DNA from 3 places in the Burkholderia cepacia complex sp. TUM26381 genome. Region 2 is predicted to be linked to each of the others. Evidence: riboswitches for the same ligand, from Rfam matches in the RefSeq annotation. Region 2 holds a riboswitch; each other region holds the start of a gene.
What was found. Region 2 has a riboswitch for cobalamin ahead of ACWMMN_RS18710 (CbtB domain-containing protein). Riboswitches for the same ligand answer to the same signal wherever they lie in the genome.

Region 1: it holds a riboswitch for cobalamin, as region 2 does, so the genes downstream of both, ACWMMN_RS13045 (FecCD family ABC transporter permease) here and ACWMMN_RS18710 (CbtB domain-containing protein) in region 2, are expected to answer to the same signal.
Region 3: it holds a riboswitch for cobalamin, as region 2 does, so the genes downstream of both, ACWMMN_RS08505 (HoxN/HupN/NixA family nickel/cobalt transporter) here and ACWMMN_RS18710 (CbtB domain-containing protein) in region 2, are expected to answer to the same signal.

What each region holds. Positions count from the first base shown of each region.
Region 1 is NZ_CM172006.1:2,777,794-2,781,751, reverse strand. Features, by position in the region: gene ACWMMN_RS13070 (SIMPL domain-containing protein) at 1-433, opposite strand, end outside; gene ACWMMN_RS13065 (EVE domain-containing protein) at 615-1,076, opposite strand; RNA gene ssrS (6S RNA) at 1,148-1,329, opposite strand; gene ACWMMN_RS13055 (cell division protein ZapA) at 1,411-1,725, opposite strand; gene ACWMMN_RS13050 (hypothetical protein) at 1,722-2,072, opposite strand; cobalamin riboswitch at 2,227-2,478, shown strand; gene ACWMMN_RS13045 (FecCD family ABC transporter permease) at 2,521-3,636, shown strand; gene ACWMMN_RS13040 (ABC transporter ATP-binding protein) at 3,633-3,958, shown strand, end outside.
Region 2 is NZ_CM172007.1:410,135-414,092, forward strand. Features, by position in the region: gene ACWMMN_RS18700 (inorganic phosphate transporter) at 54-1,646, opposite strand; gene ACWMMN_RS18705 (histidine phosphatase family protein) at 1,822-2,394, opposite strand; cobalamin riboswitch at 2,444-2,581, shown strand; gene ACWMMN_RS18710 (CbtB domain-containing protein) at 2,615-2,824, shown strand; gene ACWMMN_RS18715 (CbtA family protein) at 2,838-3,560, shown strand; gene ACWMMN_RS18720 (LysR family transcriptional regulator) at 3,583-3,958, opposite strand, start outside.
Region 3 is NZ_CM172006.1:1,815,907-1,819,864, forward strand. Features, by position in the region: gene cobA (uroporphyrinogen-III C-methyltransferase) at 1-27, opposite strand, end outside; cobalamin riboswitch at 138-373, opposite strand; cobalamin riboswitch at 487-750, shown strand; gene ACWMMN_RS08505 (HoxN/HupN/NixA family nickel/cobalt transporter) at 939-1,997, shown strand; gene cobW (cobalamin biosynthesis protein CobW) at 2,024-3,112, shown strand; gene cobN (cobaltochelatase subunit CobN) at 3,119-3,958, shown strand, end outside.

The sequences.
Region 1 (3,958 bases), on a different replicon from region 2:
TCAGGTTCGACAACTGGCCCGCCAGCTTCGACGCCGCCGCGAAATCGCGCGATTCGAGTGCAACCTCGGTACGGCCGCGCCACGCGGAAATCTTGCCGTCGCGATCGGTGCTCGGATACACGGAGAACGCTCCGGTGTGCGCGGTGACGCCCGATACGCCCTTCGCCTGCGACAGCGCCGCGTCGGCGCGCTGGTTCAACTGCGCCGTGAGGCTGCCCGGATCCTTGGCCTGCTGCTCGTAGAACAGCGTGATGTGGATGATGTCCTGCGGCACGTCGGCGCTGGCCTGCGATGACAGCGACAGCACACCCGCCGGCTCGGGGAAATGCGGGTTTGCGGTCTGCGCGTGCGCGGCGGGCGACGCGAGCGTCAGCGCGACGGGAACGGCAGCGGCGAGGGCGAGCGACAGCGCGAGTGCGGATTTCTTGGTCATTGTTGGACTCCTTGTGCGAGGGCGCGCACGCGGATTGCGCGTGCGCGACGCGGGCGTACCGCGCGACGAAAAAAACGACAGCCGGCCCGATCGACCGGCAGCGGTTGCTTAGGCTGCGCGAAAGTGCCGCGAGTTCCGTGACGGCAGCACGTGCTGACCAGATTTGACCTTTGGCGCGCGCTTACTTCATCAGCTTTTCGGTGATGAACCGCCATTCGGCGCGCGTGACGGGTGTGATCGACAGCCGGTTGCCGCGTGCGAGCACGCGCATGTCGGCGAGCTCGTCGTGTTCGCGCAGGGCGGCGAGCGGCACGAGCGGCGACTTGTTCACGTAGCGCACGTCGACGAGCAGCCAGCGCGGCGTTTCCTGCGTCGATTTCGGGTCGTAATAGGGGCTGTTCGGATCGAACTGGGTGGGATCGGGGTAGGGCGTCGACGACACTTCGGCGAGGCCCGCGATGCCCGGCTCGGGGCAACTCGAGTGATAGAACAGCACGCCGTCGCCGATCTTCATCGTGTCGCGCATGAAATTGCGCGCCTGATAGTTGCGCACGCCGGTCCACGGCAGCGAGCGCTGCGGGGCGTTGGCGAGATCGTCGATGCTTGCTTCGTCCGGTTCGGACTTCATCAGCCAGTATTGCATGGATCGTGATCGACGCAGAAAGAGGCTGCTACAAAAGAAAACGGCACCGGGACGTGCCCGATGCCGTTGGATAGGCCCCCGCCTTGGCCGCTAGGCCGGCATCCTGAACCTGGGGTTCAGAATTGGTCGCAGTTAGCAGCACTTCGGGTACATCAGACAGAGTGACGCGCGCGCCCGTGCTACAAATTTCCGCAACCGTGCACATGGCATTGGTTCAAGGAATATATGACCTTGGCGAACCAGGCAGGGAAGCTGACTGAACTGTGATTCGATGCGCCAATTTGACCACCGTTGATCGCAGAGATCAAGGGGAATCGACGCATCGATTAAAACGTTACTGCGTCTCGTGCTGTGCGAGCACCGCGCCGAGCTGTTCGTTCATCTGGTGCATTGTACGACGGATTTCCTCCGCCGGAAATGCTTCACCGTGCCGCACGCTCGTTTGCAGCCGCAGCAATTCCGATGCGAGCGACAGCGCCGCCATCACCGCAATGCGATCGGTGCCGCGTACCGAGCTGTTCGAGCGGATTTTCGACATTTCGGCGTCGACCCGCGCGACGGCCTCGAGCAGCGCCGCTTCGGTCTCGGCCGAACAGGCGAGCCGATAGGCCTGACCGAGAATCGAGACTTCGATCTGCTTGGTGCTCATGCATGTTCTCCGTGGCTGGCCGCGTCATCGCCATCCGGACGCGCCTGCGCATCCAGCAGGTCGAGCTGGTTGTCGGCTTGCTCCGCGCTTTTCGAGCGCGGCAGCTTTTCGAGAATCGCGTTCAGTTTCACCTGGGCGTCGTCGATCTTTGCCGACAGCGTGTCACGCTCGGCCGCGAGCGCATTGCGTTCGTCGCGCAGTTCCGCGAGTTCCGCGCGGACCGTGTCCGCTTCCGCGCGCAATTGCGCGACCTGCTCCTCGAGCGCGAGCCGTTCCGCGTGATAGCGCTTGTTCAGCGAAATCAGACGGCCAATATTTTGAGATAAGGTTTCGAGTTCGTTGAGCATTTGCTGCGTCCTCTAAAGACCCAGCATTTTAGCGCGGAATACCGTGCAATCCGACATCTGTAACGTTTCCAGTCGTAACACCCCTGCTTCTTGCCGTGAATCGGTGCTTCCCGTACGTGTCCGGACGCTTCCTTGACGCTCGCGTTACCCGCTCCTAAACTGGCGCCGCCTCGGTGCTCGCGCGTGGCACGCGCGGTTAAACGGGAAGCAGGGCGTGCGCTCCGGGAGCACACCAGCCTGCGCTGCCCCCGCAACGGTAAGCGGCCGCGTCCCTTGACGCAGGCCGGCTCGGGCGCGTTTTGCGTGCAGATGTCGCACGCGGGCGCGGGCCACTGCGCGTGAAACGCGCGGGAAGGCGAGCCGGACCGCCGCCAGCCCGGATACCGGCCGAGACGGGAAGCCCGCATGGGCTTCGTGACGCGTGGCCTGCGGGGAGGCGGGGCGCGCAATGCTTCACGGAATGTTCTTCGATGCTGACCCCAATCGTCCGCGCGGCGTCCCTGTCACGTCCGGCCGGCACCCTCAATCGGATGCGCCGCGCGTCATGCGCGCGGCCGTGCACGGCATGAGCGCCGCGCGCGCCGCCGCGATCTGGGCCGCGCTGGCCGCCGTGGTCGCGCTGCTGTTCGTCGCGTCGCTGTCGATCGGCAGCGTGCCGATGTCGCCGTGGCAGGCACTCGCGTCGCTCGTGCCGCATGGCGGCGATGCGCTGTTCGCCGATATCGTCCGCACGCTGCGCCTGCCGCGCGCGCTCGCCGGCTTCGCGTGCGGCGCGCTGCTCGCGCTCGCCGGCGCACTGCTGCAGGTGCTGCTGCGCAACCCGCTCGCGGAACCCTACGTGCTCGGCGTGTCCGGCGGCGCGGCCGGCTTCGCGCTCGTCGCGATGATCGCGGGCGGCGCGTGGTGGCTCGTCGACGCGTCCGCATTTGCCGGCTCGCTCGTCTCGGTCGCGCTCGTGCTCGGCCTCGCGCGCCGCGAGCTGTGGCGCGGCGATTCGCGCGACGCGTCGCCACGCTTGCTGCTCACCGGTGTCGTGATCGCGGCAGGGTGGGGCGCGCTCGTCACGCTGTTGCTGTCGCTCGCGCCCGATGCGCGGCTGCGCGGCATCATCTTCTGGCTCACGGGCGACCTCAACGGCGTGACGGCGCCGTGGTTCGCATGGAGTGCGCTGCTGCTGGCCGCCTGCGTCGCGCTGCCGGCCGCGCCGCAACTGAACGTGCTGCTGCGCGGCGACGCGACTGCGCAGGCGCTCGGCGTGCCCGTCGCGCGCCTGCGCGTGCGGATCTATCTCGTCGCGTCGCTGGCCGCCGCGGCCGCGGTGACGACGGCCGGCACGATCGGCTTCGTCGGACTCGTCGTGCCGCATGCGCTGCGGCTCGCGTTCGGCAACGACCAGCGAATGCTGCTGCCGGCCGCGATGCTCGCGGGCGGCGGCGGCGTGATGGCGGCCGACCTGCTCGCGCGCACCGCGATCGCGCCCGCGCAGTTGCCGGTCGGCGTGATGACCGCGTTGATCGGCGTACCGGTGTTCCTGTGGATGTTGTTGAGGAGACCGATGCGATGACGGATGCCGCACGATACGCCGATGGCGGCGACATGACTTGCGCGGCCGTCGACCTGACGCTGAAGGCCGGCGCGCGCACGCTGCTCGACCGCTTCACGCAGGCGTTCCGCCCAGGCGAGATCTGGTGTGTCGCGGGGCCGAACGGCGCAGGCAAGACGACGCTGCTCGCGACGCTCGCGGGGCTGCAGCCGCCGGCCGGCGGACACGTCGAGATCGACGGCCGGCCGCTTGCCGCGTGGCGCCCCGAACAACTTGCGCAACGCCGCGCGCTGATGCCGCAGCAATTGCACGATGCGTTCAGCGCGACCGTGTTCGACACGGT
Region 2 (3,958 bases):
AGCCACAGCCACAGCAGGCGACCGGCTCCACCGGCCACCCGCCGCAACCAAAATCAGGCCAGCGATCGGAACAGCCAGTAGAGTCCCGCCGCCAGCGCGATCGACGCCGGCAGCGTCAGCACCCACGCGAGGACGAGGCTGCGCACCGTGCTCCATTGCAACCCGGACCCGTTCGCCGCCATCGTGCCCGCGACGCCCGACGACAGCACGTGGGTCGTCGAGACGGGCAGCCCGTACATGTCGGCCGCGCCGATCGTCAGCATCGCGACGAGTTCGGCCGATGCGCCCTGTCCGTACGTCAGATGCTGCTTGCCGATTTTCTCGCCGACGGTCACGACGATCCGCTTCCAGCCGACCATCGTGCCGAGTCCCAGCGCGATCGCAACGGCGACCTTCACCCACGTAGGAATGAACTTGGTCGCGTGGTCGAGCTGCGTGCGATAGTTGTCGATCGCGAGCTTGTCGTCGGCCGCAAACGCCGGCTGACCCGACTTCTCGATCAGGCGAATTGCTTCGGATACCAGATACATCGTGTTGCGCACGTTATCGACGTCGCGCTGCGGCACGGCCGCCATCGAGCCCGATGCGCCGACTGCCGTCGCGAGCGACGTGGACAGTTGCGCCACGGCCGGCAGCACGGCGGGCGTCAGTTCGCGACGCTGCACGTAGTGTTCGACGTCGGCGCGCGGGTTCGCGGACGGCGCGACGCCGTTCGTGTACTTCCCGAACGTCGCGGCCGCCTGGTTCGCGACGGCAACGAACGTCTGCGATTCGGCCGGGGTGACGGCCTTGTTCAAGGCATACGCGGTCGGCACCGTGCCGATCAGGATCAGCATGATGAGCCCCATCCCTTTCTGCCCGTCGTTCGAACCGTGCGCGAACGACACGCCCGTGCAGGTCAGGATCAGCAGGCAGCGAATCCAGAACGGCGGCGGTTGATCCTTCGGCGGCTCCTTGTACAGCGCCGGAATCCGCACGAGCGCCTTCAGCACGAGGAGCAGCAACGACGCGCACAGGAAGCCGACGATCGGCGAGAACAGCAGCGACTTGCCCACGCCGAGCGCCTGGCCCCAGTCGACGCCGCTCGTGCCGGACGGCCCGTGCATCAGCTGGTTCATCAGCCCGACGCCGATGATCGACCCGATCAGCGTATGCGAGCTCGATGACGGCAATCCGAAATACCAGGTTGCGAGGTTCCACACGATCGCGGCGATCAGCAGCGCGAACACCATCGCGAAGCCCGAGCCGCTGCCGACCTGCAGGATCAGCTCGACCGGCAGCAACTGCAGGATGCCGAATGCGACTGCGCCGCTCGAGACCATCACGCCGAGGAAGTTCCACATGCCCGACCAGATCACCGCGACGTTCGGCGTCAGCGAGTGCGTATAGATCACGGTGGCGACCGCGTTCGCGGTGTCGTGGAAGCCATTGACGAATTCGAAGCCGAGTGCGATCAGCAGCGCGGCGCCGAGCAGCAGGTAAGGGAACAGCTTTCCTTCGCGGACCGGTGACAGATCGTCGATCAGGTGCGTGGCGATATAGACGGCGCCGAGCACGAGCACCAGCAGGAAGACGGCATAGCCGACCTGCCTGGTGCGTTCGACGGAGCCCGGCGTGTTCGGTGCGGACGAAGCAGGTTGATTCATGACGGCATCTCGTAAGGGAACCGCGTCCGATCCTAGCTGCGGCTAGCCGTCAGTTTGATGACAGTCGGGAGGACGAACGGTGTGTCTTGCAGATGCGTAAGGTGATTGAAGGCATGCATTCGTGACGCGACGTACCGGCACGCATCGTTGCCCACATCGTGAGCGCAATGCGGGCCTACGCGTTGCCGTCCGCAATCAACGTCCATCCATCCGGCGATGCAACGAGCGTCGTGCAGGACAGCGGCGCGACGCCGATACGGGTTGCCGCCCTGGAATCCATCCGCAGCGCATGGGCGGCGGCCGCGCGAACGATCGGCGCATGCGTGATCGCGACGATGTCGCGGTCGTGTCGCAGCGCATTCAACCATGTGCCGACGCGGCGCATGGCTGCTTCGAACGATTCGCCGCCGTGCGGCGCCGCGGACGGGTCGCCGATCCACGTACCCAGTTCGTCCGGCAAGTCGCGTGCAAGGTCGTGCAAGCGCTTGCCGCGCCAGTTTCGGTAATCGATGTCGCGCAGCGCGTCGTCAGTTTCGGAGCGCAGACCGAGTGCGTCGGCGGTCTGCCGTGCACAGCGTGCAGGGCTGCACAGCGCGAGTGAGCCGGCGATGCTTGCCCACCGGTCGCGCAATGCAGCGGCTTCGGCGAGCCCGTGTGCATCGAGCGGATCGTCGTCGGGAAACGTGCCGGTGCGCATCGCCCGGGTCGATGCATGCGCGATCAGGTACAGCGTGGCAGGCAGGGTCATGTCGGGCTTCGTAGGATCCGGGCCGGGGGCAATCGTTCGCGAGCGGTCCCTTCATTCCGCGAACGTTCGCGCGTACAATTCGCCCGATACGAAACGCGGAAGCCGGTGCAATCCCGGCGCGGTCGCGCCACTGTAACCGGTGATCGATGATCCCGGAAGCCAGACCTGCCTTCGTACCCATCCAACATTTGCCGGGGCGCGATTCCCCTGAGGTGCATCCATGAGCGAAGCAGTGCTGAAGCCGGCAGTCGTGCCGGCACCCATCCCCGTCCGTGAACTGTTGCCCTGGGCCATATTCGTCGGCCTGATCCTGTTGCTCGCGCTTTATTTCGTCGGCGCGGAACAGGGCGCAACGTCGCTCGTGCCGGGCATGTACGTTCACGAATTCGTCCACGACGGCCGCCATCTGCTCGGCTTTCCCTGCCACTGACGCGGAGGTCAAGATGGTCGGAAAGCTGCTCATGCGCGGGATGCTCGCAGGCATCGCCGCGGGCCTCCTCACGTTCGGTTTCGCGAAAATCGTCGGCGAACCGCAAGTCGATCAGGCAATCTCCTTCGAAGAAAAAGCCGACGCTGCCAAAGGCGAGGCACCGGAGCCCGAACTGGTCAGCCGTCACACGCAGGCCGGCCTCGGCCTGCTGACGGGTGTCGTGACCTACGGCGCGGCATTCGGCGGGCTGTTCTCGCTGGTCTTCGCGTTTGCCTATGGGCGAGGCAGCCGCCTCCCCGCGCGACCGCTGGCCGCGTGGCTCGCGCTGGCGGCGTTCATCGCGCTCGTGATCGTGCCGAACCTCAAGTACCCGGCCAATCCGCCGTCGGTCGGCGATCCCGACACGATCGGCTATCGCACGGGCCTGTTTTTCCTGATGATCGCGATCTCGGTCGCGACGATGGTGTTCTCGGTCAGCGTGCGCCGCCATTTGCTGGCAAAGCTCGGCCAGTGGAACGCGTCGATCGTCGCCGGGCTCGTGTTTGTCGCGATCATCGCGGCCGTGCAGATCGGGCTGCCGTCGGTCAGCGAGTTACCGGCCGATTTCCCGGCGGCCGTGCTGTGGAAGTTCCGCGTTGCGGCTATCGGCATGCAGGTGATCATGTGGACGACGATCGGGCTGCTGTTCGGCGCGTGGGTCGAGCGCAGCGAACGCATCGGCCTGCGCGCCGCCTGACGCGCAGCGCAACCGGGCGCGCCTAGCGCAGCATGCGCGGCGCGCTCCACGTCGATTCGCGCGCCAGCGCGACGAACGCGGCCAGATAGTCGATCGAGGCGTCCGCTTCGCGGATGCCGAGGAAGATCTGCTTCGCGATTCCCTTCTTGCCGAGCTTGACCGGCACGACCGGCATCCGGTCCGCGTACTCGTGGGCCAGCCATCTCGGCAGCGCGGCCACGCCGCGTTCGCTCGCCACCATTTGCAACATGATGTCGGTCGTCTCGATCGACTTGTGCCGCCGAGGCACGATGCCGGCCGGCGTCAGGAACTGGTTGTAGATGTCGAGCCGGTCGGTTTCGACCGGGTACGTGATCAGGATCTCGTCGGTCAGTTGCTCGGGCGTCACGTAGTCGGCG
Region 3 (3,958 bases), on a different replicon from region 2:
GTGGAAAAGAAAAGGCGGGCGGCACATCGGCGGCCGGCGGACAGGCAATGCATGACGGATCGGGCGAAGCCCGCGCGAACGCGGGCGGAATGCGCACCCCATCCGTCCCCCGCGGATCGGGCGTTCGGCGAGCATCGGGCTCGCCCCTTGCGTCGGCCGGTATCCGGGCTGGCCGCTTGCCAGGCCGCAGCCTTCCCGCCCGGTGAAGGGCAGTGGCATCGCGGGCGGCCTGGGCGCGTGCGCGGGGAGCGCGTCGCGCAGGCGGCGTACCGTTGCGGGGACAGCACAGGCCGGGCGGTCATCCGCCTCCTGTTTCCCGTTTAACTGCATGCGCGGAATGCGCATGCGAGCACCGAACGCGGCGCATACGATAGCACACGGTTCGCCCGCGCGAACCGGCCACGGAAGGTCTCCGGCGCGGCGCGAGGGCGGTGCGGAACGCAGTCCCGCGGCCCGTGCCGCCTTGACGCTCCTGCCCCCGCCGCCTACACTCGCACGCGTTTTGGTGCTCGCGCGCGCCTTCCGGCGTGCGCAGTTAAACGGGAAACAGGGAGCCTGCCTGCGTCGCAGTCGAGCCAACCTGTGCTGCCCCCGCAACGGTAAGCGAACGCATCGTGCCCGCCGCGATGCAGCGCCGCTTCGCCGCATGCCGCCCGCATGCGGACGACCGCCACTGGATGCCCTGCGCATCCGGGAAGGCGAAGCGGCGTGTTCGTCAGTCCGGATACCGGCCTAAACATTGGGGTTCAGCGCCGCGGGGAGGCGGCGCATCGTCCACGACCGTAGCGTGCCCGACACCCGAGCGTTTCCCGATTCCCGACGTCCGGCCGCCTGCGCGAGTGCGCATGTTCCGGTGCGATGAAGGGCCGGACCGCGCGGGGCCGCGTAGCGACGGCCGTGTTGGCATTCTTCATGTCGACCGTTCGCCAAGGAGCGTCATGCCCGATTCGTTGTTTCGCCTGTTCAACGACAGTCCGTCCGGGTTGCGCGGCAAGATCGTCGCGATCTATGCGCTGCTGATCGCCTTCAACGCAGGCGCGTGGATCTGGGCATTCGCCGCTTTCCACGTCCAGCCCGTGCTGCTCGGCACCGCGCTGCTCGCGTACGTGTTCGGGCTGCGTCATGCGGTCGACGCCGACCACATCGCGGCCATCGACAACGTCACGCGCAAGCTGATGCAGGAGGGGCGCAGCCCGCTCGGCGCGGGCCTGTTCTTCTCGCTCGGCCATTCGACGGTCGTGATCGTGATGTCGGTCGTGGTGACGCTCACGGCCGCGTCGCTCGCGCGCTTCGAGAGCATGAAAGCGTGGGGCGGCGTGATCAGCACGAGCGTGTCGGCGTTCTTCCTGCTGGTGCTCGCGATCGCGAACCTGCTGATCCTGATTTCCGTCTACCGGACCTTTCGCGCCGCGCGGCGCGGCGAGCCGATCGTCGACGCCGATCTCGACATGCTGCTGAACCAGCGCGGCGTGCTCGCGCGCCTGTTCCGCCCGCTGTTCCGGCTCGTGTCGCGCAGCTGGCACCTGTATCCGGTCGGCTTCCTGTTCGGTTTCGGCTTCGACACGGCGACCGAGATCGCGCTGTTCGGTATCTCGGCGGCGCAGGTGCAGGGCGGGCTGTCGTTCTGGTCCGTGATGGCGCTGCCGATGCTGTTCACCGCCGGCATGACGCTCGTCGACACGACCGACGGCATCCTGATGATGGGCGCGTATCGCTGGGCGTACGTGCGGCCGATCCGCAAGATCTACTACAACATGACGATCACTTTCGTGTCGGTGCTGGTCGCCGCGCTGATCGGCGGCATCGAGGTGCTCGCGCTGCTCGCGGACAAGCTGTCGCTGCAGGGCCCGGTGTGGGACTTCGCGTCGATGGTGGCGTCGCACTTCGGCATGCTCGGCTATGTCGTGATCGGCCTGTTCCTCGCATGCTGGCTCGTGTCGGCCCTGATCTACCGGTTAAAGCGCTACGACGAGATCGACGTGACGATCTCGGCCTGACTCTCCCTTACGACCCTGGATATTCCATGACCCTACGCAAGCTTCCCGTCACGATCGTCACGGGCTTTCTCGGCAGCGGCAAGACGACGCTGATGCGCCACATCCTGCAACACGCCGAAGGCCGCCGCATCGCGGTGATCGTCAACGAATTCGGCGAACTCGGCATCGACGGCGAGATCCTCAAGGGCTGCGGCATCGGCTGCGAGGACGCCGACGGCGCGCCGGGCGAAGCGTCCGGCCAGCTGTACGAACTCGCGAACGGCTGCCTGTGCTGCACCGTGCAGGAAGAGTTCTATCCGGTGATGGAAGCGCTCGTCGAGCGCCGCGCGGACATCGACCACGTGCTGATCGAGACGTCGGGCCTCGCGCTGCCGAAGCCGCTCGTGCAGGCGTTCAACTGGCCGACGATCCGCAACAGCTTCACGGTCGACGCGGTCGTGACCGTCGTCGACGGGCCGGCCGCCGCGAGCGGCCAGTTCGCGGAAAACCCGCAGGCCGTCGACGCGCAGCGCCGCGCCGATCCGAACCTCGACCACGAATCGCCGTTGCACGAACTGTTCGCCGATCAGCTGTCGTCGGCCGATCTGGTGATCGTGAACAAGGCCGATCTCGTCGGCGACGCGGAGTTTGCGCAGATCGAAACCGCGATCCGTGACGAGATCCCGCCGCAGGTGAAGATCGTGCGCGCGACGCGCGGCGAGCTCGACCTCGCGATGCTGCTCGGCCTCGAATCGGCGTCGGAAGAAACGATCCACCTGCGTCACGACCATCACGGCTCGGCTGACGACGGCGATCACGATCACCATCACGACGATTTCGACTCGGTGGTCGTGTCCGGCGACGCCGGCACGCGCGAAGCGACGATCGCCGCGCTGCAGCGCGTCGTCGAAGCGCACACGATCTACCGCGCGAAAGGCTTTGCCGCGCTGCCCGGCGCGCCGATGCGGCTCGTGATCCAGGGGGTCGGGCGCCGTTTCGACAGCTATTTCGACCGTCGCTGGCAGGACGGCGAAACGCGCGCGAGCCGCTTCGTGCTGATCGGCGAGGATCTCGACGCGGCCGCACTGCAACGCGCGTTCGACGCCGCGTGCGCGGCCGAGCTGCAACAGGCGTAACGCACGATGCATCTGCTGCGCACCACGCCGGGCGGCTTCGTCGACGATACGCAGGGTGTCGTCCGGATCGACCAGCAGCCGGCCGACATCGTGATCCTGAGTTCGGCCGACACGACGCTGTCGCTGCTCGCGAGCGTCGTGCCGCACTTGGCCGAAGGTTTCCCGAGCGTGCGGCTCGCGAACGTCACGTTCCTGCGCCAGCCGGCGTCGGTCGATTTCTATGTCGACGACGTGCTGCGCCACGCGAAGACGGTCGTGATCGATCATCTCGGCGGCGAGGCGTACTGGCCGTACGGGATCGAGCAGGCCGTGTCGCTCGCGTCGAAGCGCGGGCAGCAGCTCGCGATGTTCTCGGGCGATCTGCAGGAAGATCCGAACCTCGTCGCGAAGAGTACCGTCACGCCGGATCTGTGCCGGCTGTGGTGGCGCTATCTGCGCGAGGGCGGCGTACACAACGCCGACGCGCTGCTGCGCAGCATTGCATTCCACACGCTCGGGTTCGGCGACGCCCCCGAGCTGCCGCGCCCGCTGCCGGCCGCCGCGCTGTATCACCCGGCGCGCGACCGCGCGAGCGTCGACGACTGGCAGCCGCGCTGGACGCCCGGCGCGCCCGTCGTCGCGATCCTGTTCTATCGCGCGCACTGGCAGGCCGCGAACACGGCCGTGTTCGACGCGCTGGCCGATGCGCTCGTCGAGGAAGGGCTGAATCCGCTGCCGATCGCGGTGACGTCGCTGAAGGATGCGGTGAGCCGCGAGGTCATCACGCAGCTCTGCGACACGCACGGCGTCGCGCTCGTGTTGAACACGACCGCGTTCGCGGCCGGCGCGATCGACAGCCCCGAACAC